3 regions of the Lysobacter sp. BMK333-48F3 genome follow, and region 2 is predicted to be linked to each of the others. Evidence: predicted binding sites of a transcription regulator. Region 2 holds the regulator's gene; each other region holds the start of a gene.
What was found. Region 2 encodes HrcA, which represses chaperone genes, less so after heat shock. Its sites were predicted from a motif close to TTNGCACTCNNNNNNNNNGAGTGCNAA; they were not measured.
Positions count from the first base shown of each region.

Region 1: K4L06_RS10400 (co-chaperone GroES) is a predicted target of HrcA. The motif match lies at 4,309-4,335, and genes of this name have one in related genera.
Region 3: rpoH (RNA polymerase sigma factor RpoH) is a predicted target of HrcA. The motif match lies at 3,287-3,313, and genes of this name have one in related genera.

Region 1 is NZ_JAIHOO010000001.1:2,435,002-2,441,741, reverse strand. It holds gene K4L06_RS10415 (hypothetical protein) at 1-651, shown strand, start outside; gene K4L06_RS10410 (hypothetical protein) at 695-2,113, shown strand; gene groL (chaperonin GroEL) at 2,201-3,841, opposite strand; gene K4L06_RS10400 (co-chaperone GroES) at 3,974-4,261, opposite strand; gene K4L06_RS10395 (helix-turn-helix transcriptional regulator) at 4,502-5,371, opposite strand; gene K4L06_RS10390 (hypothetical protein) at 5,493-5,747, shown strand; gene K4L06_RS10385 (cupin domain-containing protein) at 5,825-6,196, shown strand; gene K4L06_RS10380 (helix-turn-helix domain-containing protein) at 6,565-6,740, shown strand, end outside.
Region 2 is NZ_JAIHOO010000001.1:3,907,939-3,914,678, reverse strand. It holds gene dnaK (molecular chaperone DnaK) at 1-851, opposite strand, end outside; gene grpE (nucleotide exchange factor GrpE) at 1,015-1,530, opposite strand; gene K4L06_RS17030 (IS1595 family transposase) at 1,865-2,542, opposite strand; gene hrcA (heat-inducible transcriptional repressor HrcA) at 2,872-3,951, opposite strand; gene recN (DNA repair protein RecN) at 4,209-5,891, shown strand; gene fur (ferric iron uptake transcriptional regulator) at 6,467-6,740, opposite strand, start outside.
Region 3 is NZ_JAIHOO010000001.1:1,197,933-1,204,672, forward strand. It holds gene K4L06_RS05035 (phytanoyl-CoA dioxygenase family protein) at 256-1,062, shown strand; gene K4L06_RS05040 (hypothetical protein) at 1,118-1,543, opposite strand; gene K4L06_RS05045 (DUF1203 domain-containing protein) at 1,744-2,211, opposite strand; gene rpoH (RNA polymerase sigma factor RpoH) at 2,398-3,276, opposite strand; gene K4L06_RS05055 (carbohydrate binding family 9 domain-containing protein) at 3,633-5,855, opposite strand; gene K4L06_RS05060 (glycosyltransferase family 87 protein) at 5,855-6,740, opposite strand, start outside.

The DNA of each region.
Region 1 (6,740 bases), 1.5 Mb from region 2:
GCGCTGATGTTCACCGACGCGCGCTTGCCGCAGGCCGCACCGGGTCGCGTGTTCCCGAACCTGGTCGCGGTCAGCCGCGGCGCGGCGCTGTCGATCCAGGTCCGTTCGCCCTCGCCCCTCGGCTTCGGCTTCCGCATCGCCACCGACGCCGGGCCGGTGGTCGACCGCCTTTACGCGGTCGACCGCCCCGACGAATGGGACCACCGCACCGCCACCGTGCGCCGGTTCCAGCACGACCGGCGCTTGATCGTGGTCGAGTCGATGCGCGCGCGGCTCGGCGATGCGCGCGACCGCGATGCCTTGCAACGGCTGTGGCGCTGCGAAATCTCGACCTGGAAGGTGCGCCAGTTTCTCGACCCCGTCTCCGGACGGGTCTACGACGAGAACCACCCGCGCTTCGCCTCGCCCCTGCCGACGGCCGCGCCGGACATCGACACCGCGCCGGCCGCAGCCGGACGCATCGATACCCGGCGCGGCCACGCGCTGGAGGCCGCGACCGAGGGCCAGGTGCGGGTCAATCCGGGCGTGATCTGGGCCGACGGCAACGCCGAACAGCGCTTCGAACGCATCCAGGTGCAGGCCGAAGACGATCCCGAACACCAGCGCATCGGCGCGTTGCAGGTGCACTTCTTCGTCGTCGACCCGGACTGAGCGGCGGCGCCCGTTCCACGCATCGCGTAACCGAGGCTTCCGCATGTTCGTCACCATCGCATTCGCCGGCGCCTCCGACCGCGACACCGTCCTGCGCCTGACTCCGGAAACCACGCTGCGACAACTGCGCGAACGGCTCGCGGCCGAGGCCGGAATGCTGCCGGCCGAGCGTTTCCGTTTCGGCAACGCCGGCCTGGACCCGTCGATCGAGGGCGAGGTCACGGTCGCCGAGGCGATCGACAAGGACCGCACGATCACGGTCCGGCCGGCGCCGCGCGCGCAGGCGCCGGCCAAGCCGGCCGCGCAACCGCGCCCCGTGCCGCGGGTCACCGCGCCGGAGGCGCGGCCCGGCGAGGCGCTGTGGGGGCTGAGAAACGAGGCCGACGCTCCGGACTTGTTGCCGCAATGGCAGACCCGGATGGCCGCGGCCAACGTGCGCGACCCGGACGAATTCACCGCCCTGCCGCTGGAAACGATCGCCGCGCTGTTCAGCGCGCGCCGGCTCGACCGCGGCCTGCGCTTCGGCCCCAAGGCGAACGACCACCTGTTCGGCGCGCGCTCGCCGCGCTCGCCGGTGATCTACCGGCATCCGCAACGGCCGCCGCATTCGGGCGGGGTCCCCTACACCGCCAGTTGGAACATCAGCGCCACCGCCAGCCGGGTCCTGCACGAGTTGCACACCCGCAGCATCCACAACGCCAACGCCGGCGGCGGCGTCAACGGCTTCGCCCTGGCGGCCAGATTCCGCGACGACCTGGAGCGTTTGCGCCGCAGCGAAGTCACTCAGATCCACCTGGTCGAGGAGATGATCGTGCCGCGGGTCGTGCTGATGCTGGACCCGGACACCGATCTGGAAGGCTCGCCCGAGCTGATCGAAGCGGTCGACGCCGCGCTGGCCGTCCGCGGCGGCCGGCAACGGCAGTACGCGGCGCTGCACGAGCGCGTGTTCGACGGCTTCGGCTACTTCTTCCCCTGCGAGACCCTGCTCGGCGGCAGCCGCATGCGCACGCTCAGCACCGTCAGCGAAAGCCTGCAGGAGCAGGAACAACTGCTGTCGGGCTTCGGCTTCGGCGCCGCCGCCCAGGACGTGCCGACCAGCTACGGCCCGGCCAGCGGCGACATCGGCTTCGCCCGTTCCGACAGCCGCCTGTCCAGGCACCGCCACATCGTGCAACTGCGCGAGCAGCGCGTGCGCGCCATCGGCGGACACGCGGCGCTGGGCATGGCCGACGAGCACCAGTTGCAGTGGATGGCGAGCCTGGATGCGGTGGCGCGGTGGGAAGCCATCGGCCATCGCCGCATGGTGCCGATCCTGCGTTTCCTGCCGCCCAAGCAGCGCAACCAATGCGTCGGCGTGATCGAGCAGTTCGCCCGCTCCAGGATCACCGGCGATTTCACCGTGCTGGACATGGCCGCCTACGTGACGCCCTTGAACCGCGACCTGCTCGACGAGCTGATGTAGCCGCCGCTGCGGCGACGCGGCCCGGAACGAAAAAACCCCGCCTCGCGGCGGGGTTTTTCGTTTCGCGCGAACGGCGAACGGTGCGGATCAGAAATCCATGCCGCCCATGCCGCCCATGCCGCCGGCGCCCGGCATCGCCGGCTCGTCCTTCTTCGGCAGTTCGGCGACCATCGCTTCGGTGGTGATCATCAGACCGGCGATCGACGCGGCGTTCTGCAGCGCGGTGCGGGTGACCTTGGTCGGATCCAGGATGCCGGCTTCGATCATGTCGACGTACTCGCCGGTGGCGGCGTTGTAGCCGTAGGCGCCCGAACCTTCGATGACCTTGTTGAGGATGACCGACGGCTCGTCGCCGGCGTTGGTCACGATCTCGCGCAGCGGCGCTTCCATCGCGCGCAGGGCGATCTGGATGCCGTGGTTCTGGTCTTCGTTGGCGCCCTTCAGGCCGGCGATCGCGGCCTTGGCGCGCAGCAGCGCGACGCCGCCGCCCGGGACGATGCCTTCTTCCACGGCAGCGCGGGTGGCGTGCAGCGCGTCTTCGACGCGGGCCTTCTTTTCCTTCATCTCGACTTCGGTCGCGGCGCCGACCTTGATCACCGCAACGCCGCCGGCCAGCTTGGCCACGCGCTCCTGCAGCTTCTCGCGGTCGTAGTCCGAAGAGGTCTCTTCGATCTGCGCCTTGATCTGCTTGATGCGCGCTTCGATGCCCGAGCTTTCGCCCGCGCCGTCGATGATGGTGGTGTTTTCCTTCGAGACCTGGATCTTCTTGGCCCGGCCCAGATCCTTGATCGTGGCCTTTTCCAGCTGCAGGCCGACTTCTTCGGAGATCACGGTGCCGCCGGTGAGGACGGCCATGTCTTCCAGCATCGCCTTGCGGCGGTCGCCGAAGCCCGGAGCCTTGACCGCGCAGACCTTGACGATGCCGCGGATGGTGTTGACCACCAGGGTCGCCAGCGCTTCGCCTTCGACTTCCTCGGCGACGATCAGCAGCGGCTTACCGGCCTTGGCCACGCCTTCCAGCACCGGCAGCAGGTCGCGGACGTTGGAGATCTTCTTGTCGTGCAGCAGGATGAACGGGTCGTCCAGCTCGGCCGACATCGACTGCTGGTTGTTGATGAAGTACGGCGACAGGTAGCCGCGGTCGAACTGCATGCCCTCGACGACGTCGAGTTCGTTTTCCAGGCCCGAGCCGTCTTCGACGGTGATCACGCCTTCCTTGCCGACCTTGTCCATCGCCTGGGCGATCAGGTCGCCGATGTTGGCGTCGGAGTTGGCCGAGATGGTGCCGACCTGGGCGATTTCCTTCGAGGTCGAGGACGGCTTGGACAGCTTCTTCAGCTCGCCGACGGCTTCGGTCACGGCCTTGTCGATGCCGCGCTTGAGGTCCATCGGGTTCATGCCGGCGGCGACCGCCTTCATGCCTTCGCGGATCAGCGCCTGGGCCAGCACGGTCGCGGTGGTGGTGCCGTCGCCGGCGTTGTCGGAGGTCTTGGAAGCGACTTCCTTGACCATCTGCGCGCCCATGTTCTCGAACTTGTCGGCCAGTTCGATCTCCTTGGCGACGGACACGCCGTCCTTGGTGATCGTCGGCGCGCCGAAGCTCTTCTCGAGCACGACGTTGCGGCCCTTCGGACCGAGGGTGGCCTTGACGGCGTTGGCGAGCACGTTCACGCCGCGCACCATCTTGGCGCGAGCGTCTTCACCGAAACGAATTTCTTTAGCAGCCATTGTTGCTGACTCCGGGAATGGGGAATGGGGAATCGGAAATGGGAAGAGCGAAAGCCAGTGGAATCGGTCGGGGCGGGGGCGTCAGCGCAAGCGCTCTACGACTGCCGATTCCCCATTCCCGATTCCCGGCTTTCAGCCGACGATCGCGAGGACGTCGTCTTCCTTGAGGATCTTGAATTCGACGCCGTCCTGCTTGTAGGTGCTGCCGGCGTACTGGCCGTAGATGACCTTGTCGCCGACCTTGAGCTTCGGCGCGCGCACGCTGCCGTTGTCCAGAGCCTTGCCTTCGCCGACCGCGACGACTTCGCCCTTGGTCGACTTTTCCTTGGCGGCGTCGGGGATGATGATGCCGCCGGCCGAGATTTCGTCGGCTTCGATCGGCTTGACCACAACGCGGTCGTAAAGCGGCTTGAGATTCATGGCGACCCTCTGTAAGTGATTGAATGAGCGGGAAAAGAATCGGAATTTTAGCAGTCGCCACCGGAGAGTGCCAACGCCGGGGACGAAAGCGCCCGGACGCGCCGGGACTGGACGCTAGATGAGGCGCGGCCGGCGCCTTTCAAGGGCCCGGCCGAAAAAAGTCGCAAAGCCGCCCCGGCCGGCCGGCTTCGGCGGTGCCTTAGGCCGTACCCCAGCCCCCGGCCGCCGCTCGCGTCGGCGCTAGGGCGCGCCCGGCTCCGCCCCGGTCCCGGCCGGGCCCAGCCCGGCCGCGCCGAGATAGGCGCCGGGACTCGCGCCGAGATGGCGACGGAACATCGCACCGAAGGCGCTGGCGCTGGCATAGCCCAGGTCGAAGGCCACGGTGGTCACCGCGACGCCGGCGGCCAGCCGTTCCAATGCGGCCATTAGCCCGGCGCGCTGGCGCCATTGCAGCAGGCTGTAGCCGGTCTCGGCGGCGAAGCGGCGGCGCAGGCTGCGCTCGGACAGGTGCGCCCAGGCCGCCCATTCGGCCGCGCTGCGCGGGTCGCCCGGGTGTTCGACCAGGGCCTGGGCGAGCCGGAGCAGGCGCGGGTCGTCGGGCATCGGCAGGCCGAGGCGGCCGTCGCGGCCGCCCGCGGCGGCGATCTCGTCCAGCGCCACCGCACCCAGCCGGGCCCGCGCCGGCGTGGCCTCGGCGCCATCGCCGAGCCGGGCGACGACCTCGCGCAGCAGCCCGGACACGCGCAGCGCGCAGGGCTGCGCCGGCAGTCCGGCGCAGGCGTCCGCGGCCACATACAGGCTCCAGCCGGCGAAACCGGGGCCGTGCGAACGCAAGCAATGTTCGGCCTGCGGCGGCATCCACACCGCGTCCGAGGGCGGCACCAGCCAGCGGCCGCGCTCGCTGCCGACGGTCAGCAGGCCGCGCCGGGCGCCGAGCAACTGGCCGCGGGCGTGGCGGTGCGGCGCGGTCGCGCGCGGGCCGGAGGCATCGCCGACCACGGCGATCACCGCCGGGCCGTCGCCGGCGTCGGCCTGCGCAGCGCTCAGCCAGGCCTGGGCGGACGCGGAAGCGTCGCGCCGGGCCAGGTCGCGCGAGTGAGGATCGGGCAAGGGCGGCCTCCGGTTTGGCCGGAACGCGACGGAACTCGGCCGCGGCAACGTAGCAGAGCCGGGGCTCGGCGCCCAAGCTGGCGTTCCCGCTTCCACCCCGCTCCATTCGAGGAATCCCCGCATGCGTCCCCACGACATTCTTGCCGACGGCGCCGATACCACCGTGCTCGGCGGCGCCACCGTGCGCAAAGGCTCGGTCGCCGCCTTTCTCGCCAACGCCCGCACCCTGGCCGATCCGCAGGCCGATGCCGCGGCGCGCGCGCAGGCCCAACGCCATATCCGCGAGGTCTTGCCGGCGCTGCGCGCGATCGGCCTGTTCGAGGCGATGCAGATCCGCGATCCGCAGCTGCGCGCCTGGGTCGAAGCGCAGCCCTGAGCGCGGTCGGCGCGGGCGCGCGCTAAGGTAAGGCCGATACCGCCATCGCGCGCCCAGCCCCGTCGCCAGGAACCCGCATGTCCGCCACCTCCCCCGCCCGCATCGCCGCTGCCCTGACCGAACTGTGGTCGCCCCGGATCGTCGCCGAGGTCGACGATGCCTACGTCAAGGTCGCGCGCGTGCACGGCACCCTGGCCTGGCACAGCCACCAGGACGAAGACGAGCTGTTCTACGTGCTCAAGGGGCGGCTGACGATCGAGCTGGAAGACCGCCGGATCGAATTGGGCGAGGGCGAGATGTTCGTCGTGCCCAAGGGCGTGCGCCACAACCCGATCGCCGAGGAGGAATGCCACCTGCTGCTGATCGAGCGCAAGACCACCCTGCACACCGGCGACGCGGTCACCGACAAGACCCGCTCGCTGGACGAGCAATTGCGCCCGCTCGCCTGAGCGGGCGCAGCGGACAAAAGAAAAGAGCGCGTCCCGTGGAACGCGCTCTTTGGTACGGAGACGGCCTGTCCTCTGCATGGCGCTATCCGGCGCCCTTCCCCCGAACCGACCTCGTGTCTCGCCAAACTCCTTATCGGCGTGGAACCGATCTTGCGAAGTCCGGGTAACGGTTACCAGCCGACAGGGACGCGAACGACGCTACTATCGGTAGCACCAGCGGTCACACACCAAGGTAACTTGTTGTTTTCGTAATAAACTCTATTCCCAGAAGTGACCGGTAGCGCACCAGCTATGGCGTCTATCGGTCACCAGGTGAAAATCGGTAGCAAAATGCACTCAGCGCCTACCTCGATGCCGGAGCAACGCCGATGACCCCGCAGCAGCGCATCCGCCTCGCCCGCCGCCACGCCGGCCTGTCGCAGGCCGCGCTGGCCGCCGCCGTCGGCGTGCAGCGCAGCGCGGTCGGCCACTGGGAGTCGGCGCAGGGCAAGTTTCCGAGCATGGCCCACCTGCGCGAACTGGCCCTGGTGACCGGCGTGCAGTT
Region 2 (6,740 bases):
AGGTTGACTTCGGTCTGCTGCGAGGAGGACAGCTCGATCTTGGCGCGCTCGGCCGCGTCCTTCAGGCGCTGCAGGGCCAGCGGATCCTTGCGCAGGTCGATGCCCTGGTCCTTCTGGAACTCTTCGACCAAGTAGTCGATGACGCGCTTGTCGAAGTCTTCGCCGCCGAGGAAGGTGTCGCCGTTGGTCGACAGCACTTCGACCTGCATTTCGCCGTCGACCGAGGCGATCTCGATGATCGACACGTCGAAGGTGCCGCCGCCGAGGTCGTACACGGCCACCTTGCGGTCGCCGCCCTTCTTGTCCATGCCGTAGGCCAGCGCGGCCGCGGTCGGCTCGTTGATGATGCGCTTGACTTCCAGGCCGGCGATCTTGCCGGCGTCCTTGGTCGCCTGGCGCTGGCTGTCGTTGAAGTAGGCCGGGACGGTGATCACCGCCTCGGTGACCGGCTCGCCCAAATAGGCTTCGGCGGTCTTCTTCATCTTGCCCAGCACTTCGGCCGAGATCTGCTGCGGCGCCATCTTCTTGCCGTCCTGGGTCGCGACCCAGGCGTCGCCGTTGTCGTGCGGGACGATCGCGTACGGCACCAGGCCGAGATCCTTCTGCACTTCGGCGTCGGTCATCTTGCGGCCGATCAGGCGCTTGACCGCGTAGAAGGTGTTCTTCGGATTGGTCACCGCCTGGCGCTTGGCCGAGGCGCCGACCAGGACTTCGCCGTCCTTGGTGAAGGCGACGATCGACGGAGTGGTGCGATCGCCTTCGGAATTCTCGATGACCTTGGCCTTGCCGCCTTCCATGATCGCGACGCAGGAATTGGTCGTGCCCAGGTCGATGCCGATGATCTTGCCCATTGCTAGTGCTCCCTCTCGAATGCTTGGAATTTAAGGGGCGGGGCGCGCTTGGCGCCGGCCGCCGATGTTCGCTATCTGGGGCCCGGTGCCGGGCAGTTCAAGCGCCCGTGCCCTGCCCCGTCGGTCCCGGTACCGGCCCTTCACCGATACCCGGACGCAGATCTCAGGCGTCCTGGCTGACCACCACCAGGGCCGGCCGCAGCAGGCGCTCGTTGAGCAGCCAGCCCTTCTGGTAGACCTGGACCACGTGGTTCGGCGCCACGCCCGGCGCCGGCACCAGGCTCATGGCCTGATGGTGCTCGGGGTTGAACGGCAGGCCGACCGGGTCGACCGCGACCAGGCCGTTGTCGGCGCCGACCTTGAGCAACTGGCGCAGGGTCAGTTCCATGCCCTGGCGCAGCGCGCCGCTGTCCTCGCCGGCGGCGGCCAGGCCGGCCTCCAGGCTGTCGATCACCGGCAGCAGGTCGCCGAGCAGGCGTTCGTTGGCGAACTTGCGCGCCATCTCGATATCGCGCGCCACGCGCTTGCGCTGGTTGTCCAGCTCGGCGCGTTCGCGCAGCGAGTCTTCGCGCAGCTTGCCCAGTTCGGCGCGCAGGGCGTCGAGTTCGGACACATCTCCGGCCGGCGCCTCGTCCTGGGCGGCCTGGGCCGATTCGGGGTTCAGATCGTGTGAGTTCATGCTGGTTCCTGGCGGTCCATCCGCGACAGGGGCAGCTATGGGGCCGCGCCGGCGCCATTCAAGTGCCGGGATCTGCGCCGATCGGCCGGGATCGACGCCGAGCCGCGGGGTTCGTGAACGGCTGCGCGGTCCGGTCGGCCGAAGCGAAACGCCGTCGCCCTTGCCGTTCCCCCCTTTGGAAAAAGGGGGGCTAGGGGGGATTTGCTCCTGCCTCCGGGCCGCTTGCGCCGGCCAGCGCGGGTTCGCGGTCGCGGCTCGCGCCGCTCCTACCCAGAAACGCCATCGCCTTTGCTGTTCCCCCCTTTGAAAAGGGTCTTAGGAAGCAAACAGCCCCTCAGAGTGGGTTGGATCGTAGCAACTTGAGGGTCGCCCGGTAGAGGTCTTCGTGGCGGTGGTTGAAGCGGAACTCGCACTCCTTCAGGTGCAGGTAGAAGGTGGCCTTGGGCACCTCGTTGAATTTGGCCAGGCGCCGCTTGGCGAAGCTCCAGAAGCTCTCGATGCCGTTGATGTGGTTGTCGCCCTCGGCGAAATGATTGCCGCTGTGGCGAATGCGCCAGTGCTTGGCATAGCCCAGGTCGACCAGGCCGTCGTAGCTGGACAGACAGTCGGAGAGGATTTCGCTCTCCAGGCGAATATGCCCACGAATTAAGGCCTGAAGCGTGGCGGTTTTGCAGTTGGGGACGATCTGGGTGTAGACGTGCTGGCCGCGTTTGAGCATGCCGAAGACGATGGTTTTCTTGCCGGCGCCGCGGCCGCGTTTGCCGCGCACGCGCCACGGTCCGAAGAAGGATTCGTCGACTTCCACCTGGCCGGTGAACGGCGAATGCTGCTCGCATTCGGTGGCGATGGCACGACGCAAGGCAAGGAAGATCGAGTTGACCGATCGCACGCTCAACCCGGTCAGTTGCGCGGTGCTGGTCGCGGTCAGGTCCAGGGCCCAGCAGCGCACGAGGGCCCGAAATCGGGCCTCGCTGATTTTCGAACGGCTGTAGTACCTATTTTTCTTATTCATTTCAGGAAGATAGCTGCGTTATGAGGCAGCTTTGCTTCCTAAGACCCTTGAAAAAGGGGGGCCAGGGGGGATTTGCTCCTGCCTTCCGTGCCGCTTGCGCCGGCCAGCGCGGGTTCGCGGTCGCGGCTCGCGCCGCTCCTACCCCTTGACCGCCGTTCGCCTCGCTCTTGCTGTTCCCCCCTTTGAAAAAGGGGGGTTAGGGGGGATTTGCTTCTGCCTTCCGGGCCGCTTGCGCCGGCCAGCGCAGGTTCGCGGTCGCGGCTCGCGCCGCTCCTACCCGCAAGGCCCGTAGCGTTTGCTGTTCCCCCCTTTGGAAACGGGGGCTGCTCCTACAAGGAGCCGGGGTGCTGCGGGGGCTCGCCGCCCTCGCCGGGCTGGAACGCATCGCCGAGCGCGTCGGCGGCGGCCTGCACCACCGGGATGACCCGGTCGTAGGCCATCCGGGTCGGCCCGATCACCCCCAGCACCCCCAGCACCCGGCCGCCGGCGGTGTACGGCGCGGTCACCAGCGAGACCCCTTCCAGCGGCGCCAGCCCGGTTTCCTCGCCGATGAAGATCCGCACCCCCGGCGCGCGCACGGTCCGCTCGAGCAACTGCAGGATCTCGCGCTTGCGGGCGAAGGCCTCGAACAGCTCGCGCAGCCGGTCCAGGTCGGCCAGTTCCTGCAGCCCCATCAACCGGGTCTGCCCGGCCAGGACCATGTCGTCGCCGTCCGGGGCCAGCACCTGCTCGGCCAGCTCCACCGACTGGGCCAACAGGGCCTGCATCTCGGCCTGGGCATGGCGCAATTCGTGGACCAGGGTGGCGCGGATCTCGGCCACCGGCCGGCCGGCGAAATGAGCGTTCAGGTAATTGCTGACCCGCTCCAGCTCGCCGCCGTCGTAGGGCCGGCGGGTCTGGATGATGCGGTTCTGCACGTCCTGGTCGGCGAACACCAGGATCGCCAGCACCCGCTGCGCGTCCAGCGGCACGAAGTCGATGCGCCGGAACGCGAATTGCTCGCGCTTGGGCACGCTGACCACGCCGACGAAATGGGTCATCGCCGACAGCAGCTCGGAAGCGCTGCCGAGCAGGGCCTGAGTGCCCGAGCCGGCCGGCAGTTCGCTGCGCAGCCGCGCGACCTCGCCCTCCGGCAGCGGCCGCACCTGCAACAAAGAGTCGACGAACAGCCGGTAGCCTTGCGCGGTCGGCACTCGCCCGGCCGAAGCGTGCGCCGCGCTCAGCAGCCCGGCCTCTTCCAGGTCGGCCAGGATGTTGCGGATCGTCGCCGCACTGACGTCCAGCCCGGCGTGTCGGGCCAGGGTCTGCGACCCGACCGGCTCGCCGCTGTGGATGTAGCGGCCGATCAGGGTGCGCAGCAACTGCCGCGCACGCGGGTCGAGGACGGGTTCGGGCGATCGGCGGGTCATGGGGTGGATATAGGCGTCGCGGCGGGTGGGTGCAAGGGTTGGAGCGGGGAATAGGGAATCGGGAATGGGGAATCGGAAAGGCAACGGCGGCGCCACTGTGACTGCTGTCGTCTCTCTCAAGCCGAGGGCTCTACCGATTCCCGATTCCCGATTCCCGGCCCCAAAGTCTCACCCCCTGAGCCACCCTCCCCCTACCCTACGCCGCTGTCCGCCTCCCATTCCCAGGCCGCCGGCCGTCAAGGCACAATCGCCGCCGCATGCTCGCCCATCTCTCGCTCAAGCAATTCGCCGTCGTCAGCGCCGCCGAACTCAGCTTCGGTCCGGGGCTCACCGTCATTTCCGGCGAGACCGGCGCCGGCAAGTCGCTGCTGGTCGACGCGCTCGGCCTGCTGTCGGGGCTGCGCGCCGACAGCGGCGTGGTCCGCCACGGCGCCGACCGCGCCGAGCTGGTCGCCGACTTCACCCTCGACGACGCCCCGCAGGCCGCGCAGTGGCTGCGCGACAACGAACTGGACGAAACCGGCGACGGCGACGTCGCGGTGTGCCAGATCCGCCGGGTGATCCGCGCCGACGGCGGCTCGCGGGCCTGGATCAACGGCCGTCCGGTCACCCTGGGCCAGCTCGGCGACCTCGCCGGGCATCTGGTCGAGATCCACGGCCAGCACGAGCACCAGGCGCTGATGTCCAAGGCCAGCCAGCTCGGCCTGCTCGACGCCTACGGCCGCTGCGAGGCCCAGCGCGAACCGGTCGAACGCGCCGCGCGCGCCTGGAGCGCGCTGCTGCGCGAGCGCGAGACCCTGCTCGCCCAGGGCGACGTCAGCGACCGCATCGGCTGGCTCGAACACCAGCACGCCGAACTCGAGCGCGAGGCGCTGGAGCCCGAGGCGCTGGCCAAGCTGCTCGCCGACCACCGCCGCCACGCCCACGCCGCCGGCCTGATCGCCGCCTGCGAAAGCGCCTTCGCCCGGCTCGGCGGCGACGAGGGCCCGTCGCTGACCCGCACCCTGCAGCAGGTGCGCGGCGAACTGCAGAAAATGAGCGAACACGAACCGCGCCTGGGCGAGGTCGAGGCCATGCTCGACCAGGCCGCGATCCAGATCGACGAGGCCGTGTCGCTGCTCGACCGGGTCCGCGACGACCTCGACCTGGATCCCTCCGAGTTCGAGCAGATCGAACACAAGATGGGCCGCCTGCACGAACTGGCGCGCAAACACCGGATCGCGCCGGAACACCTGGCCGCGACCCGCGACGGCCTGGCCGCCGAGCTGGAACAGCTGCGCGGCGCCGGCGAACGCCTGGAGCGCCTGGACGGCGAGATCGAGGCCGCGCGCGCCGGCTGGCGCCGCGCCGCCGACGCGCTCGGCCAGGCCCGCCGCGAGGCGGCGCGCTCGCTCGGCGCGCGCGCCACCGAGCTGATCGGCGAACTGGGCATGGGCGGCGGCCGCTTCGACGTCGCGATCGAACCGCTGGACGAAGACCGCCCCGATCCGCAGGGCGGCGAACGGGTCGAATTCATGGTCGCGGCCAACCCCGGCCAGCCGGCCCGGCCGCTGCGCAAGGTCGCCTCCGGCGGCGAACTCTCGCGCATCTCGCTGGCGATCGAAGTCGCCGCGTTCGGCCTGGACGCGGTGCCGACCATGGTCTTCGACGAAGTCGACTCCGGCATCGGCGGCGCGGTGGCCGAGATCGTCGGCCAGAAACTGCGCACCCTCGGCGCCAGCCGCCAGGTCCTGTGCGTCACCCACCTGGCCCAGGTCGCCGCCCAGGGCCACGCCCACTACCGGGTCAGCAAGGCCGCCAGCGAAGGCGTCACCCAGAGCGCGGTGGTGGTGCTGGGCGCCAAGCAACGCGAGGAAGAACTCGCCCGCATGCTCGGCGGCATCGAACTCAGCAAGGAAGTCCGCGCCGCGGCGCGGCGCTTGCTGGCGGATGTAGGGTGAGAGCCGGGAATGGGGAGTGGGGAATCGGGAATGGGAAGAGCGGGCGTGGCGATGGCGCTCGGGGCTTCGCAGCCCTGTGGCGATGACGCGTAAGGCTCCGCGCGCTTTTCTTAAGGCCGTCGGCGCACAGTCCCTGCCTTCGCGCAGCGACTACCCCACTTCCCTCTTCACGCGCTCCCCTCACCGTCATTCCCGCGAACGCGGGAATCCAGGGCGTTTGGAGCGAGAACGCAAGACGTCCTGCACCCGCTGAAGCGGGAGCGTCCGCCCGCCGAAGGCGGTGGATGTTCGGCTACGCCGCAGTAAAGCAGAGCCTGCGCTCGCGTGAGCGACGGCTTGGGGCCTCCAAGCCCCACGGGGCGATCCGATGAAACCAGCCCGCTATTGAAGCCCGGCCCGCATCGGAACCGGCTTCATCCGTCCCGCCCCCAAAAAACAAAGGCCCGCATCGAGCGGGCCTAGTCCAACGTCCAGGGAAATCGACGGTTCCGCTCAGGGATCACGAACGATCAAGCGGCGCAGAACCGCTCGAACCATTCCCCATTCCCCATTCCCCATTCCCGATTCCCAGCCCCTCAGCGCTTCTTGCGCACATACAACACCAAGGAATGCTCCTCGATCTCGTAGCCGTGCTTGGCCGCGATCTTGCGCTGCAGTTCCTCGATCTCGGCGCTTTCGAACTCGATGATCTTGCCGGTGTCGATGTCGACCATGTGGTCGTGGTGGTGGCCGCGGTCGAGCTCGTACACCGACTGGCCGGCTTCGAAATTGTGCTTCAGCACCAGGCCGGCGGATTCGAACTGGGTCAGCACGCGGTAGACCGTTGCCAGACCGATGTCCTCGCCCTTT
Region 3 (6,740 bases), 2.7 Mb from region 2:
GGCAGCGCCGCACCGCCTGCGAGTGTAGGTAGGCGCCGGCGCGGATACCGCGACGCAGGCGGCGGGAATCCGGCCGGAACTGGGCGCTGGCTTCCGGATCGCGCCGAAACCGCCGCGAGGCCCGGCGCAACCGGAGATGAAGTCCCGGCGGCGCCACCGCCGAACGGCCATGGCCGGCGCGGCGCGGTCGCGGCAAGATAGGCCGCCTCCCGCCGGCCGGTCGCCGCGCGGCCGCAACCCGTCCAGGACTTCCGCGTGCTGACCGCCGAGCAAAAGCAGCAATTCGCCGACCAGGGCTACCTGGTCATCGACCCGCAAATCGATCCCGCGATCATCGACGGCGTGCGCGAGCGCGTCGGCAACGGCCTGCTCTATCCGGACGGCCGCACCGTGGCGCGGGTCCAGGATGCCTGGCGCCAGGACGCCGGGGTCAAGACGATCGCCTGCGCGCCGACCGTGCTGGCGGTGCTGGCGCAACTGCACGGGCGCAAGCCGCTGCCGTTCCAGACCCTCAACTTCCGCGTCGGCACCGAGCAGAAGGTCCACTCCGACACCGTCCACTTCAATTCCAACCCGGCCGGGCACATGTGCGGCGTGTGGGTGGCCTTGGAAGACATCGACCAGCACAACGGCGCGGTGATCTATTACCCCGGCAGCCACAAGCTGCCCGAAGTGGGCATGAGCGAAGTGTTCGCCGAACCCGATCTGGGCGCGCGCCGCGCGCCGATGCGCGACGGCCCGCTGTCGCCGCGCGGCTGGTGGCGGGAACTGCGCGGCCATTCGCCGGCGCACGATTCCGCGCACAACTACCTGCTCTACGAAACCTACATGGAACGGCAGATCGAGCGCGCCCGGATCGCGCCGGCGCTGGCGACGATCCGCAAGGGCCAGGCCTTCGTCTGGGCGGCCAATCTGATGCACGGCGGATCGCCGCGCACCGATCCCGCGCGCACCCGCCACAGCCAGGTCAGCCACTACTACTTCGAAGGCGCGCGCTACCACCGCCCGCTGCTCAATCCGGACGGACGCGTGCGCTATTTCCAGCCCGACTGGATCGTCTGATCCGTCGCCGCGAAACGGCCGCGGGGGCGCCGGCCGGCGCCCCCGCGCTCGCCGATCAATTCCAGCCGTCGTAGTAGTGCGCGACCGCGCTCACCGTGCGCACCGCGCCGGTGTCCAGGTCGGTGACCGTCGCCGCCAGGTGCGCTTCGCCGTCGCCGTTGGTCTCGGTGGCGATGCGGACGTTGCAGCTGCGGGTATTGCCGCACGCCGGCGCCGGGCCGCCGCTTTCCAGGTTGCTCCAGCTGTAGCCGTAGTTGCCGGCCGGCAGGCCGGTCACTTCGAAATGGGCGATGGTCGGGTTGTTGGCCCGGTTCGGCGTCCAGGTGGCGACGCAGACGTTCGCCCGCAAGGTGTCCAAAGCGAAGGTATCGACGTAGCAGCTCAACACCGCGGCGTTGACGTCGCCGGCCCGCGCCGGTGCGTGCGACAGCGCCATCAACGCGGCGAACCCGGCCGCGACCAGCATCTTCTTGGCGTGCATGTACCCCTCCATTGGGTAAGTGCGCCGGCTCCGGACGGAGCCGGCGGCGCAGTCTGGTCGCCGCGTTCGCGGCCCGGCAAGCGCGCGCGCGGGGGGCTGCGACGCCGCTTCCAGTTCTCAACCGGCGCTGCGCGCGCCGGCGCATCGCCGGCGCCACCGGCAATGGCGCCGATTCGCCAGCGCAACGCGCGTAGCCGCGCTCAGGCGCGGTCGATCGCGCACAGGAAGCAGCCGTAGCGCGCGTTGTGGGCGGCGACCCGCACGATCGCCGGATCGGCGAACAGTTCCTGCACCGCTTGCTCGCCTTGCGCGCCGTCGGCTACCCGGGCCTCGCGCAGCCAGCCTTGGCCGTCGTAAGCGCGCAGCGACAGGTAGCGGGTCAGCAGCACCGGCGGCCATTGGTCCTGGTAGGCCTGCGCCCGGCTCGCGGCCTCGCGCACGAAGATCGGACCGCTGGCGCGGTACGGGCCCTGGGCCTGGTGTTCGTGGGTCAGCAGCAACACGGTTTCGCCCACCGCCGCATCGACCAGGGACACGCGGCAGGGATAGCCGCGCGGCGAATCGGCGACCACGCGGCGCATGTCGTGCGCCGCCAGGTCGGCGTCGTCGAGCGCGAACAACGCGGCATAGGGTTGCGGCGACAGGCCGGCGATGCGGTAGGAAATCATGGCGGAACTCTCGATGGCGAAGGAGAGCGCAGGCTAGTCCCGCCGCGCGGCCGCCGATATCCGCGGCTTGCGCCGGGCGATGTTTCGACGCCGCGCGCGCAAACGCGAACGGCCCGGTTGCCCGGGCCGTTCGTGGGACGCTGGATTTGTCGCGGCGCTCAGGCCGAAACACTCAGGCCGAAACACTCAAGCCGAGAACAGGCCGCGCATCTTCTTCAACGCATTGGCTTCGATCTGGCGGATGCGCTCGGCGCTGACGCCGTACTCGTCAGCCAGTTCCTGCAAGGTGATCTTGCTGTCGGCATCCAGCCAGCGGCGCTTGACGATGTCGCGCGAACGCGCATCCAGGCCGGCCAGGCCTTCGCGCAGCAGGGCCAGCTGGTTGTCCTCTTCGTCCTCGCGCTCGTAGGACTGCGACGGATCTTCGTCGGCGGCGCGCAGGTAGGCGGCCGGCGACGGCGGCGCGTGATCGTCGTCCTCGTCGGCCGGCGCATCGAAGCCGATGTCGCGACCGGACAGGCGCGACTCCATCTCCAGCACTTCGCGTTCGGAGACGTTGAGGTCCTTGGCGACCAAGCGCACTTCCTCGGCGTTCATCCAGCCCAGGCGCGACTTGCTCTTGCGCAGGTTGAAGAACAGCTTGCGCTGCGCCTTGGTCGTGGCGACCTTGACGATGCGCCAGTTCTTGAGGATGAACTCGTGCATCTCGGCACGGATCCAGTGCACCGCGAACGACACCAGGCGCACGCCCTGGTCCGGATCGAAGCGCTTCACCGCCTTCATCAGGCCGATGTTGCCTTCCTGGATCAGGTCGCCGATCTGCAGGCCGTAGCCGTTGTAGCCGCGGGCCACGTGGACCACGAAGCGCAGGTGCGAGTGAACGAGTTCGCGGGCCGCGTCGAGGTCTTCCCCTTCGCGGTAACGACGGGCCAAGGCCTGCTCGTCTTCGGCGGTGAGCACCGGAATCTGGTGCACGGCGCCGATGTACGCGTCCAGCGAACCGAGCGCGCTGGGCACAGGCAGGTTGTTGGCGACTAGAGCGGTGGATTGGGCGATAGCGGTCATGGGGGTCATCTTAGCAGTCGGGTTATACGACTGCTAAAGGCGGGGGAAGTTCCGCAGTGTTGCGGGATTGGAACGAGGAAACGGGCGCGCCGTCGCAGGAGGGGCACCGGCCGGCCCAGCGAGGGACGGGCCGAAATGCTTTTATATCAACGACTTGCAAAGGCGGCGGTGAAGGCCGCGCCGGCCGCGGGCCGGCCAGGCACGCAGTATCCGCCGGCCAGGCCGGCCGGCGGCTGAATCCCCTCCCGGCCGGCCCCAGGGCCGGCGCGCACCGCAGCGGAAGCGGCCGCGGCGTCGCCGGACAGCCGGCCGCACCCTCTATATATAAGGTGCGGCCCGACGCGGCCGGGCCGGCCTCAGAAGTTGAACAGGTAGCTGAACTTCATGAAAAGCTGCTTGCCGCTGTGCAGGTCCAGGTCGCGGGTGCGGGCGACGAAGGCCGGGTTCTCGTTGATCCGCAGGTTCTGCTGCTGGTCGGTGTAGCCCAGGTAGAAGGCGGTGCCGGGGTTGGGCGAGTAGCTGACCAGCAGGTCGGTGACCAGCTTCTTGTCGCGCGGGATCAGGAACAGGTTCGTGTCCGAGTCCAGCGCCTTGTAGTCGAAGATCACGTGCGCGGCCCAGAAGCGGCTGAACTGGTATTTGATCTTGGTGAAGGACTGAGTGCTGCGGAACACCTTGGAGTCCGAATCGCGGCCGACGATCGAGCTGCGCGTGCGCAGTTCGTCCCAGATGAAGGACTGGTCGATGCGCAACTGGGCGAACGGGCTGAGGGTGAACTTGAGCTTGAACAGTCGTTCGTCGGCCAGGAACGGATCCAGCCCCGGCGCCGGCAGATGGTTGACCGTCTCGCGCTGGGTGTAGCTGACCTCGCCGCCGAGCCACTTGAACCACTCGCTGCTGACGCCGACCTTGAAGCCATCCATGTAGAAGTCGCGGCCGCCGAAGTATTCGTAGCCGCGGATCAGATTGCCTTCGATCTTGGTCAGGCGCAGGCCGTTGACCACGAAGCCCGGCTCCACGCTCCAGTCCTGGGTGTCGCCGTTCTGGTCCCAGGTGCGGTAGGCGGTCAGGGTCGGGCCCATGTTGACCAGCCACGGCGCGTCGGGGAACTGCTTGAGATAGCCCGACTTCTGGTACAGCTGCTTGATGCCGACGCGCGGCACGAAGCCGAGCTCGGCCTCGAAGTCGTCGGAGATGTCGATGTACTGGCCGTCGAAGGTGAAGTCGCGGCCGCCGCGGATCGCCTGGGCGAACAGCAGGTCGCCGTCGCGGCGCACATCGCCTTCCTCGCGCGACTTGCTCTTGATCGCCTGGGCGTTGAGCAGCCAGTTGTCGTTGAGCTTCATCCGCGAGTCGAGGCCGAACACCCGGTTGTACTGGTCGCCGACCGAGCGGTCGGAGGCCAGGAAGCCGACGTTGGACTGCTCGCCGACGTCGCGCTGCAGGCGCGCCACGCCGATCTTGCCGGTCTTGCCGTAATCCTTGCCCGACAGCAGCAGGCCGGCGGACTCGTCGTCCATCAGCAGCCCGCCCAAGGCCCAGCGGCCGAGCCGGCCGGTGACGCGCGCGCCGTACTGCGGATTGACCACCCGGCGCGAGTAGAACAGCGACACCGGCAGGCCGAAGATGCCGCTGTTCTCGAGGAAGAACGGCCGCTTCTCGACGAAGCTCTGCTCGAAGCGCTCGTTGACGATCACCTGCGGCTCGTCGGTTTCGACTTCGCTGAAATCGGGGTTGACGGTCAGGTCGACCGCGATCGAATCCTTGACCACGAACTTGGCGTCGACGCCGACCTCGCTGCGGCGGTGGCCGCGCATCGACGGATTGCCGGCCGAATCCACGCCCAGGGTCTCGGCGTCGCGGTAGGTGACGTGCGGGATCAGCTGGATGTTGCGGCTGGGCTGGATCTCGTCCTCGATGCGCGCGGCGGCGAACTGCTGGACGAAGCCTTCCTTGCGCTCGGTGATGTACGGCCAGTACACGAACTCGTTGGTGCGCGGGATGATGCGGTTGATCGCGATGCCCCAGTTCTGCATGTCGCCGCGTTCGAAGCGCAGGCTCTTGAACGGGATCTGCATCACCGCGACGTAGCCGTCGTCGGTCAGGCGGCCGTCGGACACCCATTGGGTGTCGAAGTTGAAGTCGTAGCCCAGGCCCTCGGTGTAGCGGCTGTCCATCTGCGCGCCGTAAGGGTTCACCGTGAACACGAACGCGCGCTGCTTGTCGCGGTAGGTGTCGAGCATCAGCTGCACGCCGTCGTCGCCGAACACCGCGTCGCGGCGGGCGATGCGCGCGCGCACCTGCTTGGGGTCGTCCTTGCACACGAACACCACGTACAGGTGCTGGTCGTCGTAGGACAGGTAGGCGCGCGTGTCCAGCGAGGACGGCACGCCGTCGCCGGGCTTGTTCTGGCGGAAGTCCTTGACCTCCACGCCGGCGTCGGACGGCACGCCGCCGATGTAGTCCTGCAGCCGCGGCGCGTGCTCGGCGCGCGGGATGTTCAGCACATCGTCGGCCAGGGCCGGGAACGCGCTGCCGAGCAGCGCCAACAGGGTGGTGCACAAAGTAACGCGACGCATCAGTGTTCCGCCTTGGTCGTCAGAGAAATCGGGAGATCCCGGACATCGCCGTCCATGGCGGCGGATACCGGTCGTTGGGAATCGTCTGCGCGCCAGAAGCGCGCGCTGGGCGAGCGCAGGCCGGGCCGGCGCAGCACCGGCCACAGACACAGGCCGATCGCGATCGCCTGCACCGCGGTGGCCAAGGCGATGCGCGCGGGCACCTCCGGCAGCGGCACGCCGCCGACCGGCAGCACCGCGGTGCAGGCCAGCCAGCCCAGCGCCAGCAGCGCCGCGCTGCGCGGGCTGGGCAGGCAGGCCGCGGCGATCAGGCTCCACAGCCAGATCGGCGCGAACAGGCCGCTGTGGTCGGGCACGAAGGGGCTGCGGAACACCGCCAGCCCGAGCAGGGCGATCCAGACCGCGGCGCGTTCCAGCCGCGACATCGCGTCGTGGCGCAGGCCGGCGACGATCGCCATGACCACCACCGCGCCGGTCCAGACCCAGGCCACCGCGCCCATCGTCGCCCGGTCCATGCCCTGCGCGCCGAGGATCTTGGCCTTCAGCACCAGTCCCGGTACCGACTGGTTGATCGCGCTGACCCACTCCAGGCCTTCGATCTCCAGGAACGCCCAGGCCTCGCCGTTGGCGATGCGCGGCGCCTGGTAGTGCAGGAAGGCTTCGAACGGCTGCGGTCCCAGCCACAGATAGGCCAGCACGGTGTAGAGCGCGGCGAACGCGCCGGTCCAGGCCGCGGCAGCCCAGCGCCGGCGCGCCAGCAGATACACGCCGAGCAGGCCCGGGAACAGCTTGATCGCGGCGAAGCCCAGCAGCAGGCCGCCGCTGAGGTTGCGGCCGCGCTCGAACTGGATCATCGCCAGCACCGACAGCGCGATCGCGGCGAGC